DNA from 2 places in the Pseudomonas tolaasii NCPPB 2192 genome. Region 2 is predicted to be linked to the other one. Evidence: riboswitches for the same ligand, from Rfam matches in the RefSeq annotation. Region 2 holds a riboswitch; the other holds the start of a gene.
The links. A riboswitch is a leader RNA that binds a small molecule or an ion and turns the genes downstream of it on or off. The one in region 2 is predicted to bind manganese.
Positions count from the first base shown of each region.

Region 1: linked by a shared signal. The riboswitch ahead of ATI14_RS11905 (TMEM165/GDT1 family protein) and the one ahead of mntP (manganese efflux pump MntP) in region 2 are both predicted to bind manganese.

Region 1 is NZ_PHHD01000001.1:2,562,751-2,572,386, reverse strand. It holds gene ATI14_RS11935 (DUF1329 domain-containing protein) at 1-249, opposite strand, end outside; gene ATI14_RS11930 (DUF1302 domain-containing protein) at 293-2,152, opposite strand; gene ATI14_RS11925 (fatty acid--CoA ligase) at 2,485-4,167, opposite strand; gene ATI14_RS11920 (LysE family translocator) at 4,456-5,088, opposite strand; gene ATI14_RS11915 (2-hydroxyacid dehydrogenase) at 5,173-6,138, shown strand; gene ATI14_RS11910 (class I SAM-dependent methyltransferase) at 6,170-7,168, shown strand; yybP-ykoY riboswitch at 7,219-7,340, shown strand; gene ATI14_RS11905 (TMEM165/GDT1 family protein) at 7,429-8,013, shown strand; gene ATI14_RS11895 (M48 family metallopeptidase) at 8,152-8,970, opposite strand; partial or broken gene ATI14_RS32000 (methyl-accepting chemotaxis protein) at 9,196-9,636, shown strand, end outside.
Region 2 is NZ_PHHD01000001.1:4,431,430-4,441,065, reverse strand. It holds gene ATI14_RS20625 (CaiB/BaiF CoA transferase family protein) at 1-718, shown strand, start outside; gene scpB (methylmalonyl-CoA decarboxylase) at 715-1,497, shown strand; yybP-ykoY riboswitch at 1,527-1,695, shown strand; gene mntP (manganese efflux pump MntP) at 1,708-2,271, shown strand; gene ATI14_RS20610 (LysR family transcriptional regulator) at 2,521-3,396, opposite strand; gene ATI14_RS20605 (NAD(P)H-quinone oxidoreductase) at 3,555-4,553, shown strand; partial or broken gene ATI14_RS20600 (oxidoreductase) at 4,759-5,485, opposite strand; gene ATI14_RS20595 (type 1 glutamine amidotransferase domain-containing protein) at 5,600-6,277, opposite strand; partial or broken gene ATI14_RS20590 (TetR family transcriptional regulator C-terminal domain-containing protein) at 6,303-6,653, opposite strand; gene ATI14_RS20585 (GlxA family transcriptional regulator) at 6,799-7,734, shown strand; gene ATI14_RS20580 (GNAT family N-acetyltransferase) at 7,828-8,334, opposite strand; gene ATI14_RS20575 (undecaprenyl-diphosphate phosphatase) at 8,513-9,385, shown strand; gene ATI14_RS20570 (Dyp-type peroxidase) at 9,510-9,636, opposite strand, start outside.

The DNA.
Region 1 (9,636 bases), 1.9 Mb from region 2:
GAATTGCGGTTGTTCGCTGGCATACGGGTTAGCGAGGAAACCACGGGCATCCACGGCGCCGGCATTGGTCGGCAGCGGTGACCACTTCGGGATGGTGCCCGCTGCGTTACCAGCCATTTCAGCGCCCATCGGCGTCAGGCTCGTACCCAGCTTGGCGGCTTCATCCGCCGAGACTGCCGCCATGACGTTGCTCGCCAGGATCGACAGCCCAAGCACACCCACGTGCAACAGACTTTTAGTTATTTTCATGTTCTGGTTCTTCCTGAAATGCATGCATCTGAAAAAGAAAGTCTTAGAAGTTCACGCCCGCGCTCACGGCGATGAAGTCACGGTCATCCACGGTGCTGAACTTGCCACCAAAGAAGTTGGTGTAGTTCAAGCCCACGGTGTAGGTGTTCTGGTACTCGGCATCCACACCCAGGCTGACGGCCTTGCGACCTTCTTCAAAGTTGCCGCCAGGGCCTGGCGAGTAACCTTTCACGTCGTGCGACCAGGCCACGTTGGGCTTGAGGTTCACACCGGCGAACACATCCGGGTATTCCCAGATGGCCCGGGCGCGGTAGCCCCAGGAAGTGGCCGTGGTGTAGCCGTCGTTGTTGCAATTGGTGTTCAGGCCGGCAGCGTTGGGCAAGCCTGCGCCCGTGGCCGTGGAATTGTTGAGTGCATTACAGAAACCACCTGGCAGCTTGCCCGGGCCGAAGACCGGATCACGGCCATAGCGCGCAGTGTTTTTACTCTCCAGGCCGCCCACATGGGTCACGCCGATTTCACCCACGGTGGTCAGGCGGGTTGCGCCCATTACCTGGTCGAAGAAGTGCGTGAAGGTGGTCTGGAACTGGGTCACTTCCTTGCGGTTGTAGCCATGCAGGTCCTGGCCCGGCGTGCCCTTGAGCACCGATGCATTGCCAAAGCCCGGGATCGGCGTAACGCCCGCATACAAAATGTCGGTGGTGCTCAGTTGCACCGGCGCGTTCGGGCGATAGCTCAACTCGCCGCTCCAGGCGGTGCCGGTGGGCAGCGTGGTGGAGAAGCTCAAGCCGTACAGGCGAATATCTTCAGGGTACTCGACGAAGTAGCGCGAGCTGCCCGCCACGATCAGTGGGCGCAATGCTGCCAGCGGACCCAGCGGACGGGTGTAGGCCGAGTTTGGCGCACCCGTGGCGCTGAAGATCGGCGCGCGGCTGTGGTAGTTCATGAAATAGGCGCCGAACTCCGTGTCCAGCGGCTCGAAGTTGTAGTGCATCGCCACGCCGAACTGGCCGCTGTCCCGTGCATCCCGGTCGCCGCCGCGGCGTACCAGCACGCCTTCGTTGTTGACGTCCACACCCAGGGCGGTGAGGGTCGGCAACGCGGCGCCCGGAATGGTGGAGCGCTTGTTCAGCACGCGCAGGTTATTGCTGCAACCGTCGGCGATCACGTCGGGTTGAGAGAAGAACGTACCGCAGTTGTCCACAACGGTCTGGTCCCACTCCAGCTGGTAGAAGGCTTCGGCGGAGAGGTTGTCGGTCAGGGTTTGGGACACGTAGAACATGTTGACCGGAATCAGGCCTTCCTTGATCTCGGCGCCCGGACGACGGAACGCGGACACGTCGATCGGGTTGATCGAGTTGATGCCGCCACCGATGAAGGTACTCTCGCCCCAGCTCACCACCTGCTTGCCGAACCGCACGTTACCCGGCTGATCGGCGATGGTGTAGTTGTGGTAGATGAAGGCGTCGAGGATCTGCCCGCCGGAGGATTTTGCGCCCTCTTTGCGGTTGTCATTGCTGACGTTCTTGAAGTCCAGGTCTTCGTTTTGCAGCGCGAAGTCGTACCAGTACTTGCCCCGGACGAAGATGCCGGTATCACCGTATTTCAATTCAAGGTCATGGATACCCTTGAAGATCTTCGAAAAGGAGTCGCCCTTGTCAAAGTTCAGGTGACCGTCATCGGAGGTCTGGGACAGACCCTTGCCGCCGTTGTTGGCACCGATCAGGTCTTTGTTGCGACCTGCAGTCGACCAGCTCGCGCCCACCGACAGGGAAGAGTCAAAGCTGCCTTCGATTTCACCGATGTTGAAACTGACGCCGAATGCGGGCCCGGCGAGCGTGGAAGCGAGACCGACGGCCAGGGGCAGTTTCGCCCGGCGCCAGAACTGGTTTACTGAGGTCATCGACGCTACTCCATGTGCATTATTGTTATGGCAGTGAGTTCTTTCTCTGGACGCTTGTAACAGCCGGAATACAACGATTCCAATGCCGCCTGGCAACCGGGGCCCCATGCCCCTGAACGCAACATCCATGAAAAACTCTGGGTGGGACTATAGCCAGCAGGGTGTACCGCTTGATCCCTCTAAAGTGTGATTTGCATCACCAACCCGTCTGCCACAGTCCTTTCGCCACGCCGACGAAGGTCGGCGCGGGAAGGATGGCTGAAAATCCGGAAATCACAAGTGAAGGGCGCGAGATAGAGCAGTGCGTGCCCCGAAGGGCACGCGGCAAAGTGTCAGAGGGTGGACAGGAAGGTGCTGTTGTTGGCCTGCCATTCGATGATGTCGATACGGATACGCTTTTTATCGAGCTTACCGACGCTGGTCTTGGGAATTTCAGTAACAACGGCGATCTGGCTGGGGATCGCCCACTTGCTCAAGTGGCCCAGTTCGACAAAAGGCTTGAGGTGTTCCTTAAGCTCACGGGCGCCTATCTCATGGCCATCACGCACCACCAGCAACGCAAACGGGCGCTCGCCCCACTGCGGGTCGGCGATGCCCACCACCGCTACTTCGCGTACCGCTGGGTGACGACTGACCAGGTCTTCAAGGGCCAGGGACGAGATCCACTCGCCACCGGTCTTGATCACGTCCTTGATGCGATCTCGGATGTCGATCACGCCAAAGGCGTCCAGCGTCGCCACATCGCCCGTGTGCATCCAGCCACCCGCCCACAGCTCGGCGCCCTTTTGCGGCTCGTTGAAATAACCTTCGCTGAGCCAGGGCGCGCGCAACACCAACTCGCCCTGGGACTCGCCGTCGGCGGGCAGGAAGTTGCCATCGCCGTCGATGATCGCTGCTTCCACCAGGGGCCCGGGCACGCCGGCCTTGATGCGGTAGGTGGTGCGTTCGTCTTCGCTGCCGGCCATCAACTCTTCGTTGAGGTGGGCGCACGACACCAGCGGCCCGGTCTCGGACATGCCGTACGCAGCGGTCAGCTGAATCCCTCGCGCCTTGGACGCTTCATACAGCGAACGGTTGAGCGCACTGCCACCAATGACGATTTTCCAGCCGCCAAAATCCACGCCTTGCGCAGCCTTGGCGTTGAGCACCATTTGCAGGATGGTCGGCACGCAATGGGAGAACGTGACCTTTTCCTTGCGCCACAGCTCCACCAGAAATTCCGGATCGTAGCGGCCGGGGTAGACCTGCTTCAGACCGAGCATGGTCGCCACGTACGGCAAGCCCCAGGCATGCACGTGGAACATCGGCGTGATCGGCATGTACACGTCGTTGGTGCCTAACAGGCGCACGCTGTCGACACTGCCCATGATGGTCGCCACGCCCATGGTGTGCAGCACCAGTTGGCGATGGGTGAAGTACACGCCTTTGGGGTTGCCGGTGGTGCCGGTGGTGTAGAAGGTGGTGGCGACGGAATTTTCGTCGAAATCCTGGAAGTCGTATTTCGGGCTGGCGGCTGCCAGTAAGGTTTCGTACTCGCCGACCAAACCGGGCAGCTCGGCGGTTTTGGCCTCGCCATCGGTCAGCAGCAGGGTCTTGTCGACGGTGGTGAGATGGCCGGCAATCGCCTGGTAAAGGCCCACGAACTCGCTGTTGACCAGCACAAAGCGGTCCTCGGCGTGGTTCATGGTGTAGAGAATCTGTTCCGGCGACAGGCGCACATTGATGGTGTGGATCACCGCGCCGATCATTGGAATGGCGAACATACACTCCAGGTAGCGGTGGCTGTCCCAATCCATCACCGCCACGGTGTCACCCGCCTTGACCCCGGCTTCGGTGAGCACATTGGCCAGGCGCGCGACGCGCTCGATCAGGGTCGGGTAGGTGTAACGCAGCTTGTCGCGGTAGACGATTTCCCGGGTTTTCTCGTAACGCGTCCCGGACATCAACAGGCGTTTGATCAACAGCGGGTATTGGTACGCGCCTTCGGCGGGCGGGATAACACGGGTCTGCAACATACGAATCCCTTATCTGACTGCACGGTCTTGGCTTGAAGACCTGCACTTTAGAGACCTTATGTGTCAGCCAAATCAGCCGAAGGAATGATTTGTTGCGCCCCGTGAATGCTAGCTTTGCGCCATCACCGAGCGCCTGCCGGGATCCATGTGGGAGCTGGCTTGCTGTGGCGAGGGAGCTTGCTTGCGCTGGGGTGCGAAGCGCCCCCAAAAAGCTGGCGACCGCTACGCGCTCGAGCGGGAGCAAGCTCCCTCGCCACAGACAGCCCGCTCCCACATTTTGAACTGTGTTTACTTCATGCTGGTGAAGGCCAGCTTCACCCCAATCGCAATCAACACCGCGCCCATGGTCCGGTCAAACCAATGCCCCATCCGCGCAAACCCGGCGCGCACGCGCTGCTGGCTGAACAGCATCGCCACCAGGCAAAACCACAGCGCCGTCGCCACCGCCAGGTACACGCCGTAACCGGCCTGAATCGCCAGCGGCGTGTGCGGGTTGATCACCACCGTAAACAACGACAGGAAAAATAGCGTGGCCTTGGGGTTCAGACCATTGGTCACAAAGCCCGAAGTGAACGCCCCGCGCGCCGTGCGCTCGCCGACCTCACGGTGCAGCTCTTCTTCGCTGGCAGGCTTGGCCGGTTGGGCGCGCAGGGCTTTGAAGCCGATGTACAGCAAGTAAGCCGCGGCGGCCCACTTCAGCGAGTTGAACAGCACGATGGACTGGGACACGATCAAACCAATTCCCAGCAGCGAATACCCCACATGCAGGAAAATCGCCGAACCGACGCCGAGCGCCGTCCAGGTTCCGGCGCGACGGCCATGGGTCACGCTTTCACGCACTACCACGGCGAAATCCGGGCCGGGGCTGGCCACCGCCAACAAGTGAATCAAGGCTACGGTCAAAAACTCGGCGGCGTACATGCTCACTCCATTAAGTAACTGATTATTTCATCTGATAGGCTCGGGAGATTACGCCTACAAACCCAGTCGCAAAAGGTACAGTTGATGTCGAACAATCGCCGCGCCGTCTTCCTTGACCACCCGTCCCTGGACCTCGGGGACCTCGACCTCAGCGAGCTGCGAGACAGCTTCAGCGAGCTTGAGCTGTTTTCCGACACCACCCCGCAGAATGTGCTCGAACGCGTGCAGGGCGCCCAAGTGGTGATCAGCAATAAAATTGCCCTCAATACCGAAACCCTCGCGGCGTGCCCGGACCTCAAGCTGATTCTGGTGTCGGCCACCGGCACCAATAACGTCGACCTCGCCGCCGCTCGCGCCCACGGCATTACCGTGAGCAACTGCCAGGGTTACGGCACACCGTCAGTGGCGCAGCACACGATCATGCTGCTGCTCAACCTGGCGACGCGCTTGAACGACTATCAGCGCGACGTAAGCGCGGGCAAATGGCAGCAAGCCAGGCAGTTCTGCCTGCTGGACCACCCGATTGTCGAGCTGGAAGGCAAAACCCTCGGCCTGCTCGGCCATGGCGAATTGGGCGGCGCGGTGGCGCGCCTGGCCGAAGCTTTCGGCATGCGCGTGCTGCTCGGGGCAATTCCCGGTCGCCCTGCGCGCGCCGACCGTGTGCCGCTGGATGAACTGCTCGCCCAGGTCGACGCGCTGACCCTGCACTGCCCGCTCAATGAACACACCCGTGACTTTATCGGCGCCCGCGAATTGGCACTGCTCAAGCCCGGCGCGTTTGTGATCAACACCGCGCGCGGTGGCTTGATCAACGAACAGGCGTTGGCGGATGCGTTGCGCAGCGGCCATTTGGGCGGCGCCGCCACCGACGTGCTGAGCGTAGAGCCGCCGGTCAACGGCAACCCGCTGCTGGCCGGCGACATTCCGCGCCTGATCGTCACGCCTCACAATGCCTGGGGCAGCCGCGAAGCGCGCCAGCGCATCGTCGGCCAACTGGCGGAAAACGCCCGGGGCTTTTTCAGCGGCGCCCCGCTGCACGTCGTCAGTTGATAAACTGCGCCCCTTTTTCAAGGAGCAGACCATGGATCCGCGCAGTGAAGTACTGCTTCGTCAGGCCGAACTTTTTCAGGGCAACCTGTTGCTGGTCGGCCTGCCCGCCGACGATTTGCTCGGCCGCCTGCCGAATGCCCACGGCTGGTGCTGGCATGCCGGCGACCAGGCGGCGCTGGATGCGCGCTTCCCGCAGCGCAGCCAGTTTGGCGTGAACCTGCCCGAGCGCGGGTTCGACGCGGCGGTGGTTTTCCTGCCCAAATCCAAGGACCTCACTGATTACCTGCTCAACGCCGTGGCTGCGCGCCTGCCCGGTGCCGAGCTGTTTCTGGTGGGGGAGAAAAAGGGCGGTATCGAAAGCGCTTCAAAACAACTGCTGCCCTTCGGCAAACCGCGCAAGCTCGACAGCGCGCGGCATTGCCAGCTCTGGCAAGTCACCGTGGCCAACGCTCCGCAAGCGGTCGATTTGGAAAGCCTGGCGCAGGTATTTGAGGTGCCGCTGGCCGAAGGCCCACTCAAAGTGGTGAGTTTGCCCGGGGTGTTCAGCCATGGGCGCCTGGACCGCGGCACCGAATTGCTGCTGGAGCATCTCGACAAACTGCCGGGCGGCCACTTGCTGGACTTCGGTTGCGGCGCGGGCGTGTTGGGGGCGGCGGTCAAACGCCGCTACCCGCACAACAGCGTGACGTTGCTCGACGTGGACGCCTTTGCCGCCGCCAGCAGCCGCCTGACGCTGACTGCCAATGGTCTGGAAGCCGAGGTGCTGACCGGTGATGGCATCGACGCTGCACCGATGGGTTTGAACGCAATTCTCAGCAACCCGCCGTTCCATGTCGGGGTGCACACCGATTATTTCGCCACCGAGAACCTGCTGCGAAAAGCGGCGAAACATCTGGCAAAAGGCGGCGAACTTCGCTTGGTGGCTAACAGTTTCCTGAAGTACCAGCCGCTGATCGAAGAGCACCTCGGCGTGTGTGCGATCAAGGCCGAGGGCAGTGGTTTTCGCATTTATCGTGCCAAACGCGGCTGATGGCTTTTTGAAAAAGAAGGCTTGCCGAATGGGTTTTGCCTAGGCAGAATCCGCTCCGTCCTAGGGGAGTAGTCTCCCACGAGCGCCACGCTCGTCCGGCATACGTCAACATACTTGGTCAGCAGACCATGGCGTATGCGACCCAGGAGTCCGCACAGACGGACCGGGGTTTGACAAGACCTATGACACGCACACCTTACCCGGGGCGGGAAGGCTGTACGTGTCATAGCCGTGTCGACCCGCCCCTGGAAACCTACCTGATGCTGGATTCATTACTCGTACCTACCGCAATCGTTGCCTTGGCCGAAATCGGCGACAAGACGCAACTGCTCGCGCTCATCCTTGCCGCCCGCTTTCGCAAACCCTGGCCGATCATCGCCGGCATCGTCGCCGCGACCCTGGCCAACCATGCGGCGGCCGGTGCCGTGGGGGCCTGGTTCGGAAGCTTCTTCTCGGATGCGGTGTTGCACTGGATTCTCGCGGCGAGCTTCTGCGCCACGGCCTTGTGGACCCTGGTGCCCGACAAACTCGATGATGACGAAGCCAGCACCACGCGCAAGTTCGGGCCGTTTTTGACCACGCTGATCGCGTTCTTCCTCGCGGAAATCGGTGACAAGACCCAGATCGCCACGGTGATGCTCGCGGCGCAATACCCGGAGCTGTGGCTGGTGATTATCGGGACCACGCTGGGCATGCTGATTGCCAACGTGCCGGTGGTTCTGGCGGGAAATTTTGCCGCCGAGAAACTGCCATTGACCCTGATTCGCCGGCTGGCGGCGACGGCGTTTTTCGTGCTGGCGGTGGTGGCGGTTTACAAGGCCATGCAGAGCAGCGGCTGGATTTAAACCTCTAAACCCAACCCAATGTGGGAGCTGGCTTGCCTGCGATGCAGACACCTCGGTATTTCAGGCAGACCCGGTTGATGCTATCGCAGGCAAGCCAGCTCCCACACACGCCAGTTCCCACCTTGGATCTTCATAAGGTCAGGATTTTTTGGCCTGCTGGTAGAGCGGCATCACCTTTGGAATCGCCGCCTGCAACGAGGCGATCCGGCTGTCGGACGCCGGGTGCGTGCTCATGAACTCCGGCGGTGCGCCTTCCGAAGCCTTGGCCATCTTGTTCCACAACGTGATGGCCGCGTTCGGGTTGTAACCGGCACGGGCCGACAGCTCCAGGCCGATCAGGTCGGCTTCGTTTTCGTTGGCACGGCTGTTGGGCAAGGTCATGCCGTAGTTTGCCACCGTGTCGGCGAGCGCCATGCTGTCCTGGCCCAAGCCGAACAAGGCACCGGCGCCCTGTTTCGCCATCTGGATGCCGTACGCTTTGGACATGGCCTCGCGCCCGTGCTCGCGCAAGGCGTGGGCAATTTCATGGCCCATGACGGCGGCCAATTCGTCATCGGTGAGCTTGAGGTTGTCGATCAGCGCGCTGTACACAAAGATTTTGCCGCCTGGCCCGCAGTTGGCGTTCATCTCGTCGCTTTTGATCAGGTTCACCTCCCACCTCCACTGCGCCGCATCCGGGCGGAACGTCGGTGCCTGGGCGATCAGGCGGTTGGCAATTGCCTGAACGCGTTTGGCGTTGGCACTGGTTTTGTCCACCAGGCCTTTGCCACTGGCCTCACCCAATGTCTGTTGATAGGACTGGGCGTACATTTGGTCGACTTCCTGGCTCGACAGCATGCTGAACATGTACTGCTTGCGCTCAACCCCAACGGCGCCGCCGCTGGTGGTATTTACCGACTGGCAACCCGCCAGCAGCATCGCTGCAACCAATGCACTGATGGTCAATGACTTCTTCATGACGCTCTCCCTGAAAACATGGCGCGTATCGTAGGCGGTCGTTTGTATCAGCGCCAGACACAAAGGACGTGTAGCCATCGAATTTCAGATACATCCCACACCCGGAGCGGCGACCAACTGCCCATCCGCGACACCGCCCATTATTTTGTAGGACAAAGCTTAAGCCTGCGCACGCCGTGGCCGATATAAAAAAGCAGCCACTCTCGCCCTGCGTTCGGAGCTTTCATGAAATTCAAGTCGATTCAGTTTTCTGTCGCGGCACTCACCGGGGCCATCGTGCTGAGTGTGGTCGCGGTGCTGGTGCTCTACGCCTTGTTTGCCGGCGCGCGCACCCAGGAGATGGTGCAGGACCGCACCCAGGCGCAGTTCGAGCAAATCATCGAGCAGCGCCTGACCACTCTGGCGCAAACCCAGGCCACGCTGATCCAGCGCGAACTCGAAGCGCCTCTGGTCACCGCCAAAGGCCTGGCCACCGCCAACGCCCTGCTCGGCATGAAAGACGCCAAGGGCGAGCCGGCCTTGCAGATCGGCCGCGAGCAACTGATCAACCTGCTGCACGAAACCGTGGTGCGCAACCCGAAAATCCTCGGCGCTTATATCGGCTGGGAACCCAACGCCATCGACCACAATGACGCCGCCTACGTAAACAGCCCGATTGTCGGCATG
Region 2 (9,636 bases):
CTCGGGCATGTGGCTGGTCACGGCAGTGCTCGCGGCCCTGCTGGAGCGCGAGCGCACGGGTTGCGGCCAGCACGTGAGCACCTCGTTGCTGGCCAGCCTGATGGGCCTGCTCAGCGTGCACGGCCAGCGCTACCTGAGCCTGGGCGATGTGCCCAAGCGCACCGGCAATGCCCACGCGGTGATCGCCCCTTACGGCGTGTTCCAGACCCTGGACGGCCCGCTGAACCTGGCGCCGATCACATCTGCCATGTGGACCCGGCTCTGCACGCTGCTGGACCTGCCCGACCTGCCACAGGACCCGCGCTTTGCGAGCAATGAGGCACGGGTGGAGCGCCGCGAGGAATTGAAAGCCATTCTGGAAACCCGCCTGAAAACCCGCAACAAGCGCGACTGGACCGAGCGTTTCATCGCCGCCGGGCTGCCTGCCGGCCCGATCAATACGCTGGACGAAGTGTTCGCCGACCCACAGGTGCTGCACAGCCATTTGACCCATACACTGGCGCATCCGACCCTGGGGGCCTTGCGCCAGGTGGTCACCCCGATCTTCAGCGAAGCACCACCGGGTGACGCGCCGCGGCCACCGCCGCTGCTCGGCGAGCACAGCGTTGAGGTGCTGCACCAGGCCGGGTTTGCTCCGGCAAGCATTCAGGCATTGCTCCAGGCACAGGCAGTTTTTCAGGCCCCCGAACACCCAAGCCACACAGGAACCGCATCATGACGGCCAATGTTTCATTCGAACTTATCGACCTGCGCATCGCGCGCCTGACGTTCAGCAACCCCAGCCAGCGCAACGCGCTCAGCGCGCAGGTACTCGGCAGCCTGGATGAAAGCCTGGTCGCCCTTGCCGCGCAGCGCGTCGGCGTGGTGATTCTGGGTGCCGAAGCGGGCCAGTCAGTGTGGAGCGCCGGCCACGATATCGGTGAAGTCGCCCGCGACCGCGACCCCGTGGCCTACGGCAAGCCGCTGGAGCAAGTGCTGCGGCGTATCCGCGCGTATCCGGGCGTGGTGATCGCCGCGATTTCAGGCTCCGCCTGGGGTGGCGCTGTGGACCTGGCCATGAGCTGCGACATGGTGGTGGCCGACCCCAGCGCGAGTTTTGCCATGACCCCGGCCAACATCGGCCTGCCCTACACCACCAGCGGGCTGTTGAGGTTTTTCAACAACCTGCCGATTCATGTGCTCAAGGAGATGTTCTTCTGCGCGCACAAACTCGACGCCGAGCGCGCCGAGCGTTTCGGGGTGATCAACCGCTTGGTGCCCACCGACGAACTGGAAACCACTGCGCTGGACATCGCACGGGGCATCGCGGCCAAGGCGCCCCTGGCGATTCAGGCGGTCAAGGAACAACTGCGCATCCTTGAAGACTTGCAGCCCATGCCAGTGCAAGCCATGGAGCAGATCGCCGAATTACGCCGCCAGGCGTGCGCCAGCGCAGACTTTGGCGAGGGCCTGGCGGCGTTTGCCGAGCGTCGGCCACCTGCCTTTGAAGGGCGTTGACAGTTTTTTCATATCTGCCCGTTTATGCTCCGGCCCTTCGTTGGGGAGTAACCGGCTTCTGACCCGTTCAGAAGCGTTCGTATCAACATATTCGGCAACCTGCCGTGGTACGAACACCGTTGTGGTTGGTGAGACCAGCGACACAGCCATGCCTGAAGTCGGGCGCGTGGTTGTGTCGTTGACTCATACAGCCCGACTGGAAGCCTTGCCGTGAACCCCATTTCCCTGATTTTTCTCGCACTCGCCATGTCCACGGACGCCTTCGCGGCGGCTATCGGCAAAGGCTCCAGCCTGCACAAACCGCGCCTTGTCGAAGCCCTGCGCGCCGGCCTTATTTTTGGCGTGATTGAAGCCATTACCCCCATGATCGGCTGGGCCATCGGGCATGCCGCCACGCGCTGGGTGGAAAACTGGGACCACTGGATCGCCTTCACGCTGCTGGTCGGCCTGGGCCTGCACATGATTTACAACGGGCTCAAAGACGATGATGAAGAAGTGGAAAAACCGGCCCAGCATTCGTTCCTGATCCTGGCCGTGACGGCCTTCGCCACCAGCATCGATGCGCTGGCAGTCGGCGTGGGCCTGGCCTTTGTCGACGTGAACATTCTGCTGGCTTCGGCCGCGATTGGCCTGGCGACCATGACCATGGTGACGATCGGCATGATGCTCGGCCGTGTACTCGGCACCGTAGTCGGCAAGCGCGCCGAGATGGTCGGCGGCGTGGTGCTGATGCTGGTCGGTGCGACAATCTTGTATGAGCACTTGTCGGCCTGAGTAAGGTGAGAGGCATCAATCGGGTGTGCCTGATGCACCCAGTTGATGCCATCGCAGGCAAGCCAGCTCCCACAGAAAAACAAAGCCTAACTCGGTCAAAACTGTGGGAGCGGGCTTGCCCGCGATGAGGGTGCGTCAGCCACTGCATTCAGCTCTGATACACCGCTATCGCGGGCAAGCCCGCTCCCACACTTGAGGGCTTTTGCTCCACACCACTCAGGCATGCGACCAGGCGCCGTGCTGTTGAGCTCAATCGCCCGTACCGGCAAACGCCGCGACGATTTCATCGATCACCACCCGCACCCGGGCGGTGTGGCGCAAGTCGGCATGGGTCACCAGCCACACGTCATAGGGCAACGGCCGAGTGCGTTCCGGCCAGAGGCGCACCAACCCATCGCGCTCGCCGCTGAGCACTGGAATTTCGCCAATGCCCAGGCCCGCGGCAATCGAGCGGCGCACCAACAGGCTGGAACTCAGCGCGGCCACAACGCGCCCATGGCCCAGGGGCTCGCAGGCCAGTGTCAGGTCCTTTTGGTGTTGCAGGTGCGGTTGGTAGACCACCAGATCATGGCCTTCGAACGGGCTTCCCGGCTGCGGCATGCCGTGGCGCTCCAGGTAACCCCTGGACGCAAACAGGCCCACCGGCCAGCGGGCGATACGCCGGGCAATGAGGTCGGGGTTGTCGGGGCGGGAATTGCGTACGGCAATATCGGCTTCGCGCCTGGCCAGGCTGATCAATTGCGTGGAGGCATCCAGTTGTACGCGCACGTCGGGGTGTTTGTCGTGCAGGCTGGCGATGGCCGGAATCAGGAAGTCGATGGCCATTGAGTCGGTGGTGCTGACGCGCACCGTGCCGGTCAGACGGTCATCCAGGCCCTGAATCCGGCGCTGCAGGTCCAGCGCCGAGTGCTCCATTTTCTCCACCGACAACAGGGCAGCTTCGCCGACTGCCGTGAGTACATAGCCTTCGGAGGTGCGCAAAAACAGGGTCGCGCTCAGGGATTTCTCCAGGGCGTTGATCCGACGCCCTACGGTGGCCTGGTCCACTCCCAGCACGCGGGCCGCGCCGCGCAGAGTCGATTCACGGCACACCGCCAAAAATACCCGCGCATCATCCCAATTCATCTCGCCCCCTTGATGCATTTTTGCATCGCCTTGCCGTGCATTCGCAGCATTATTGCATCACCGGTCTCGAGTATGCTCGGCGTCAGAGAAAAATTCAGAACCGTCGACGGCTTGCCACGGTCCCACCCCATACGCTCATCGCTACAGGAATGCTCAAAATGGCTCTTGCCCAGGAAATGACCCTGATTGAAATCACCACCCCCGGCGGCCCCGAGGTGTTGAAGCCGCGCCAGGAACCGGTACCTGCCCCGGCGGCCGGCGAGATTCTGATTCAGGTGCACGCCGCCGGGGTCAACCGCCCCGACGCCTTGCAACGCGCCGGCAAATACCCGATGAAGCCCGGCATGAGCCCGATTCCGGGCCTGGAAATCGCAGGTGAAGTGGTGGCGCTGGGCGACGGCGTGACCGAATACGACTTGGGCGACAAGGTATGTGCGCTGACCAACGGCGGCGGCTACGCCCAGTACTGCGTGGTGCCCGCCAGCCAGGCGCTGCCGCTTCCCGAAGGCATGGAATGGATTCAGGCCGCCGCGATTCCGGAAACCTTTTTCACGGTGTGGGCCAACCTGTTTGGCATTGGCGGCGCGCACAAGGGCCAACGCGTACTGATCCACGGCGGCACCAGCGGCATCGGCACGACTGCGCTGATGCTGTGCCGCGAGTTCGGCATTGAAGCCTTTGCCACCGCCGGCAGCGAGGAAAAATGCGCCGCCATCCGCGCTCTCGGCGCCGAAGCGATCAACTACCGCGAGCAGGATTTTGCCGACGTTATCGCCGAGAAAACCGGCGGCCAGGGTGTGGATGTGGTTCTGGACATCATGGGCGGCTCGTACCTCAACAACAATCTCAAGGCCCTGGCCATGGACGGACGCATCGTGATGCTGGGCTTCCTCGGCGGCGCCAAAGCCAATGATGTGGACCTGCTGACCATCCTCGGCAAACGCGCGATCGTTACCGGTTCACTGCTGCGCGCGCGCACCAAAGCCGAAAAAGCCGCCATCGCCGACCAACTGCGCGAACACGTATGGCCAGTGCTGTCGGCGGGCCGTTGCCTGCCGATGATCGACCAGGTGTTTGACTACACCCAGGCCGACCAGGCCCATGCCCGGATGGAAGGTGGCGATCATATTGGCAAGATTGTGTTGAAGGTGAACTGATCAAGCAGCTTTCTGTGACAAGCAGACTTCTTGTGGCGAGCGGGCTTGCCCCGCGTTGGGCTGCGTAGCAGCCCCAGCAAAGCCACCGCGTTTCTCCATGTGGAATGCGGCAGCAGGTTTTGGGGCTGCTTCGCAGCCCAACGCGGGGCAAGCCCGCTCGCCACGACAGGCCCTCTCGCCACAAGAAGCGCGTTCGCCGCGGGGGTTAATCGGCGTAAACGGGATAGTCGATATACCCCGCCTCGCCGCCCCCGTACATGCCTTCAGCCCGCAGCGGGTTCAACGGCCAGCCGTTGATCAGCCGTTGCGGCAGGTCAGGGTTGGCAATGAAAGGCCGCCCGAACCCGATCAAATCCGCCAACCCGGCTTCCAGCAGCTTTGCGCCGCGCTCCGCGGTGTAGCGGCCGGCGTAAATAAGCCGCCCACTGAACGCGGCGCGCACCGCACGACGGAAGGTTTCCGGCAGCTCGGGGGCGTTGTCCCAATCGGCTTCAGCGATCGACACGTACGCGATACCCGCCGTCTCCAACATCTCTATCGCCGCAAGGTAGGTCGCGTGCGGATCGTCTTCCACCAGCCCGATGTACACACGGTCCTGGTCGGTGCCGCTGAACAACGGCAGAGAAGCGCACACCCAGGCGTTCCGGCCCGACCACCGCGCTCACGGCCTCAACGATTTCGCGCAGCAAGCGCAGGCGGTTGTGCAGCGAGCCGCCGTATTCATCGTCGCGCCTGTTGGCGTGCGCCGAGATGAACTGGTTGACCAGATAGCCATTGGCCGAGTGAATTTCTACCCCGTCAAACCCGGCATCCAGCGCATTGCGCGCGGCCTGGGCGTATTGCCCGACGAGCGCCTTGACCTCGGCAGTGGTCAACTCCCGAGGCACAGGCGGTTGCACCAGCTCACCAGCGCCCGGCGCGGTCTCGATGAAGCCAGTTTCACCGGGGTGCCTAGAATGTGATTGGCCATAAAGGGTTCCAGATTTTGGGCGTGCAAAAGCATCAGCGGCTCAAAAGAGCCGCCGATGGATCAGAGGTTTTTTAAGTTAAGCGGTGAGTTTCAGCAGGGCTTGGGCAACATCAGCGGAACTTGCAGGGTTTTGCCCGGTAACGAGCAAACCGTCTTCAATCACGAAAGATTGCCAGTCAGCGCCCTTCTCATAGCGGCCGCCGAGTTTCTTGAATTCGTCTTCCACCAGAAACGGCACCACATCGGTCAATTCCACCGCAGCCTCTTCCGAGTTGGAGAACCCCGTCACGCGACGGCCCTTGACCAGTGGCTCGCCATTGGCTGCCTTGACGTGACGCAGCGCACCCGGTGCATGGCAGACAAAACCGATTGGCTTGCCGGCGCGCTCGAAGGCTTCGATCAACGCGATTGATGTGCTCGACTCCGCCAGGTCCCACAGCGGGCCGTGGCCACCGGGGTAGAACACGGTGCCAAAGTCGGCGGCCTTGACCGTCTCCAGCTTCACCGTGTTGGCCAGGGCCTGCTGCGCGGCCGAGTCGGCGGCAAAGCGGTGGGTGTATTCGGTCTGGAAATCCGGCTGGTCGCTGACCGGGTCCAGCGGAGGCTGACCGCCCGCCGGGGATGCCAGCACGATATCGGCACCGGCGTCCTTGAACGCGTAATACGGTGCGGCGAACTCTTCGAGCCAGAAGCCGGTCTTGCGGCCGGTATCGCCAAGCCTGTCGTGAGAAGTCAGTACGATTAATACTTTCATGGTCCAGTGCCTCGATCGATGGGTTTCAGTGAGTGTTTTCAGGGCTGCCAAACAGCTGTCGGGTCAGCCACAGCGCCTCGTCAAAAGGCGCGGTTGTACGGGTGATCTTGTTCATCACGCTGCTGCCGAGCCACAGCGCATACAGGCGCGAGGCCAGGTGGTGCGGCTGTTGCTCAGTCAGTACCGAGCCGTCGTCAATGCCCTGCTGCAAGGCCTGGGCAATGCAGGCAATGGTGCGCGCGGTGCCGCGTTGCAGTGCCAGACGCATCGGCTCTGAAAGGTCTGACACCTCGGCACCCAGTTTGACGGCAAGGCATTTGCCTGTGTCGGTGCAGCCGGTCTGGTTGTCGATCCAACAGTGCCAATAGCGCATCAATCCAGTTCGTTGAGGGAATGTTAGGCGTGGCGACAAACCTCACCAATGTCATATCCGCAAGGATTCCGGACACGACACGCTACCGGTTGCCGTTTACCCGGCACACGCCGACAATCGCCCCAGCAAATGCCCCTGGAGAAGCACGATGCACAGCGTTGCGCTGTTGGTTTACCCGAATTTCGAGTGCCTGAGCCTCAGTACCGGCTCGGTGTTCGAGTGCGCGAACCTGTTGCGGGGCGAGCCGGCTTACGAGTTTCATTTGGTCTCGCAAAACGGCGGCGCGGTGATGACGTCACAAGGCTTTTCGGTGAACACCACGCCCATTCGGCCCCAGGGTTATGACACCCTGATCGTCAGCGGCTATATGGATTTTCGCTTGCCCGAGGCCAGCCTGCTCGAGTGGGTCAAGGCCGCTGCCGCGCAGCCGCGGCGAGTGGCTTCATTGTGCATGGGTATCTTTGTGTTGGCCGAAGCCGGGCTGCTGGAAGGCAAGCGCACCACCACTCACTGGATTCACGTACCCGCGTTTCGCAAGCGCTACCCGAACATTCATCTGGAAGAAGACAAGCTGTTTGTGGTCGACGGGCAGATCTGGACCTGCGCCGGCATGAGCGCCGGCCTGGACCTGGCGCTGGCCATGGTGGAGAACGACCTGGGCGGCGACCTTGCGCGGCGTATCGCGCGCAAACTGGTCATCGCCCAACGTCGGGGCAGCGAACAGTCGCAATTGTCGGCGCTGCTGGAACTCGACCCCAAGTCGGACCGTGTGCAACTGGCCCTGGCCTACGCCCGCGAGAACCTCACCCATGACTTGTCGGTGGAAGCCCTGGCCGACGTGGCGCGGCTCAGCCCGCGCCAGTTCAGCCGGGTGTTTCGCGAAGAAACCGGGCAAACCCCGGCCAAGGCCATCGAATCCCTGCGGGTGGAAGCCGCGCGGGCGATGATGGAAACCAGCCGTCACCCGGTTGAAGTGGTGGCCCGTGAGGCCGGCTTCGGTGATCGCGAGCGCATGCGCCAGGCGTTTCTCAGAGCCTTTGGGCAGGCGCCGCAGACGATGCAGCAGGCGTTGTTCAAGGTTTAAAACGATCAGCGACAGTGGCAAGGGCTTTCGCTGTTGAGTTCTTTACCCGTGGCGGTCAAGAGCCGCCCTGCTCCGGCGAGTTCAACGTTACGTTTAATGAAGCGCCGCGTGGGTGATCAGGTAACTGACCAGTTGCGGGTCATCGTCCAGTTCAAGGCTTTGCACCGGGCGCGGCAGGTAATCCAGCACCGTGCGCCAGAATGCCTGGGACACCTCATCCTGATCATAAAATCGCACCAGCCAGTTGGCCTCGCCGCTGCACAGCACCTGGCTGGCGATGGCACGCCCGATGCCCTTGCGGCGGTAGCGCTTGAGGATGAACAAATCCGCCAGTTCCAGGGCATCAATGCCCGGCAACTCACTGCCTTCGATCAACAGGAAACCGGCGATGTAGCCGTCCACCAGCAGCAGGTTGGCGCTCCACTGCGGGTCTTGCCAGTAGCGGGACAAGTGTTCGTCGTGAATATAGAAGCGGCCATCGGCTTCGACATCTTCCTGTTCCCAGTCCGAGGACTCGTAGGCGTAATACTGGTAGAGGTTGCGAATCAGCTCGGCTTCTTCGGGGCCGGTCTGGATCAGTTCGACGGTGGTTTCAGGCATGGGACTCTCGGTCAAAAAACGCAGGGCGCCATTGTTCACAAAACCCGTGTACAGGCCAATACATTGCATAACCTTTCTGTTTGCTGAACCGATTGCGGATTTATGGTGGCCCCGCCAAAATCTTGAAACATTTAGAATAAACTTTGCCCGCCTCCCCCTTTCCTCAAGGACCTGAATTTTGACCAACGTCTGTACCGCCGGCCTGGATGTGGGCTTTGCCTCTCTGGATTACCTGCAGATTTTCATCCTGGGCGTCATCCAGGGCATTACCGAGCTGCTGCCGGTGTCGTCCACCGCTCACATGCGCGTGGTCCCGGCCCTGCTCGGCTGGCAAGACCCCGGCTCGGCGTTTTCGGCGGCGATGCAATTGGCGGCGCTGGCAGCGGTGGTCAGTTACTTCTGGCGTGATGTGCGCCAGGTCACCACCGGCAGCATCAGCGCGGTGCGACGCGGTGACTATAACGACCAATGGTTCAAGCTGGCGGTGGCGATTGTGCTGGCGACCATCCCGATTGGCATCGCCGGCCTTGCGTTGGCCTCAACCCTGAACGCCTGCAACTCGCCTTTGCGCGGCTTGATGGTGATCGGCATTTCCTGCGTGGTGATGGCGGTGCTGCTGGCCGTGGCTGAAGTGCGGGCCCGCCATACCCGTGAAGTCAGTGAAATGCGCCTGCGTGATGCGCTGATCGTCGGCATCGCGCAGATCGGCGCGTTGATTCCGGGCGTATCGCGTTCAGGCTCCACACTGACCGCCGCGCTGTTTCTTAATTTCAAGCGTGAAGAAGCGGCGCGGTTTTCCTTCCTGCTGGGCCTGCCGGCCATCGCCCTCGCAGGCCTGAAAGAGCTGTGGGTGCTGCTGCACGCCGACATGCCGGTGCACGCCTGGCCGCATCTGATTTTCGGGTTGGTGGTTGCCAGCGTCTCGGCATTCTTTGCGATCTGGGGCCTGATGAAGTTCCTGGAGCGCTTCTCTACCTGGCCGTTCGTGATCTACCGCGCGCTGTTGGGGATCTTTTTGATTGTGGCGGTGAGCACCGGGTTGTTGAGCTAAACCACCACCATCCAAATGTGGGAGCGGGCTCGCCCGCGATAGCAGTGTGTCAGGCGACACACGTTGGCGGGATGACAGACCGCTATCGCGGGCAAGCCCGCTCCCACAGGTGGACCGTGTTGTGCTACAGACCGGGCGTACGCTCGGCCAGCGCTTCAAGCAGATCGGCCGACGGCACGAAAAACAGGCCGCCGGTCACGGCGGTACTGAAATCCAGCAAACGGTCGTAATTGCCCACCGGACGGCCGACA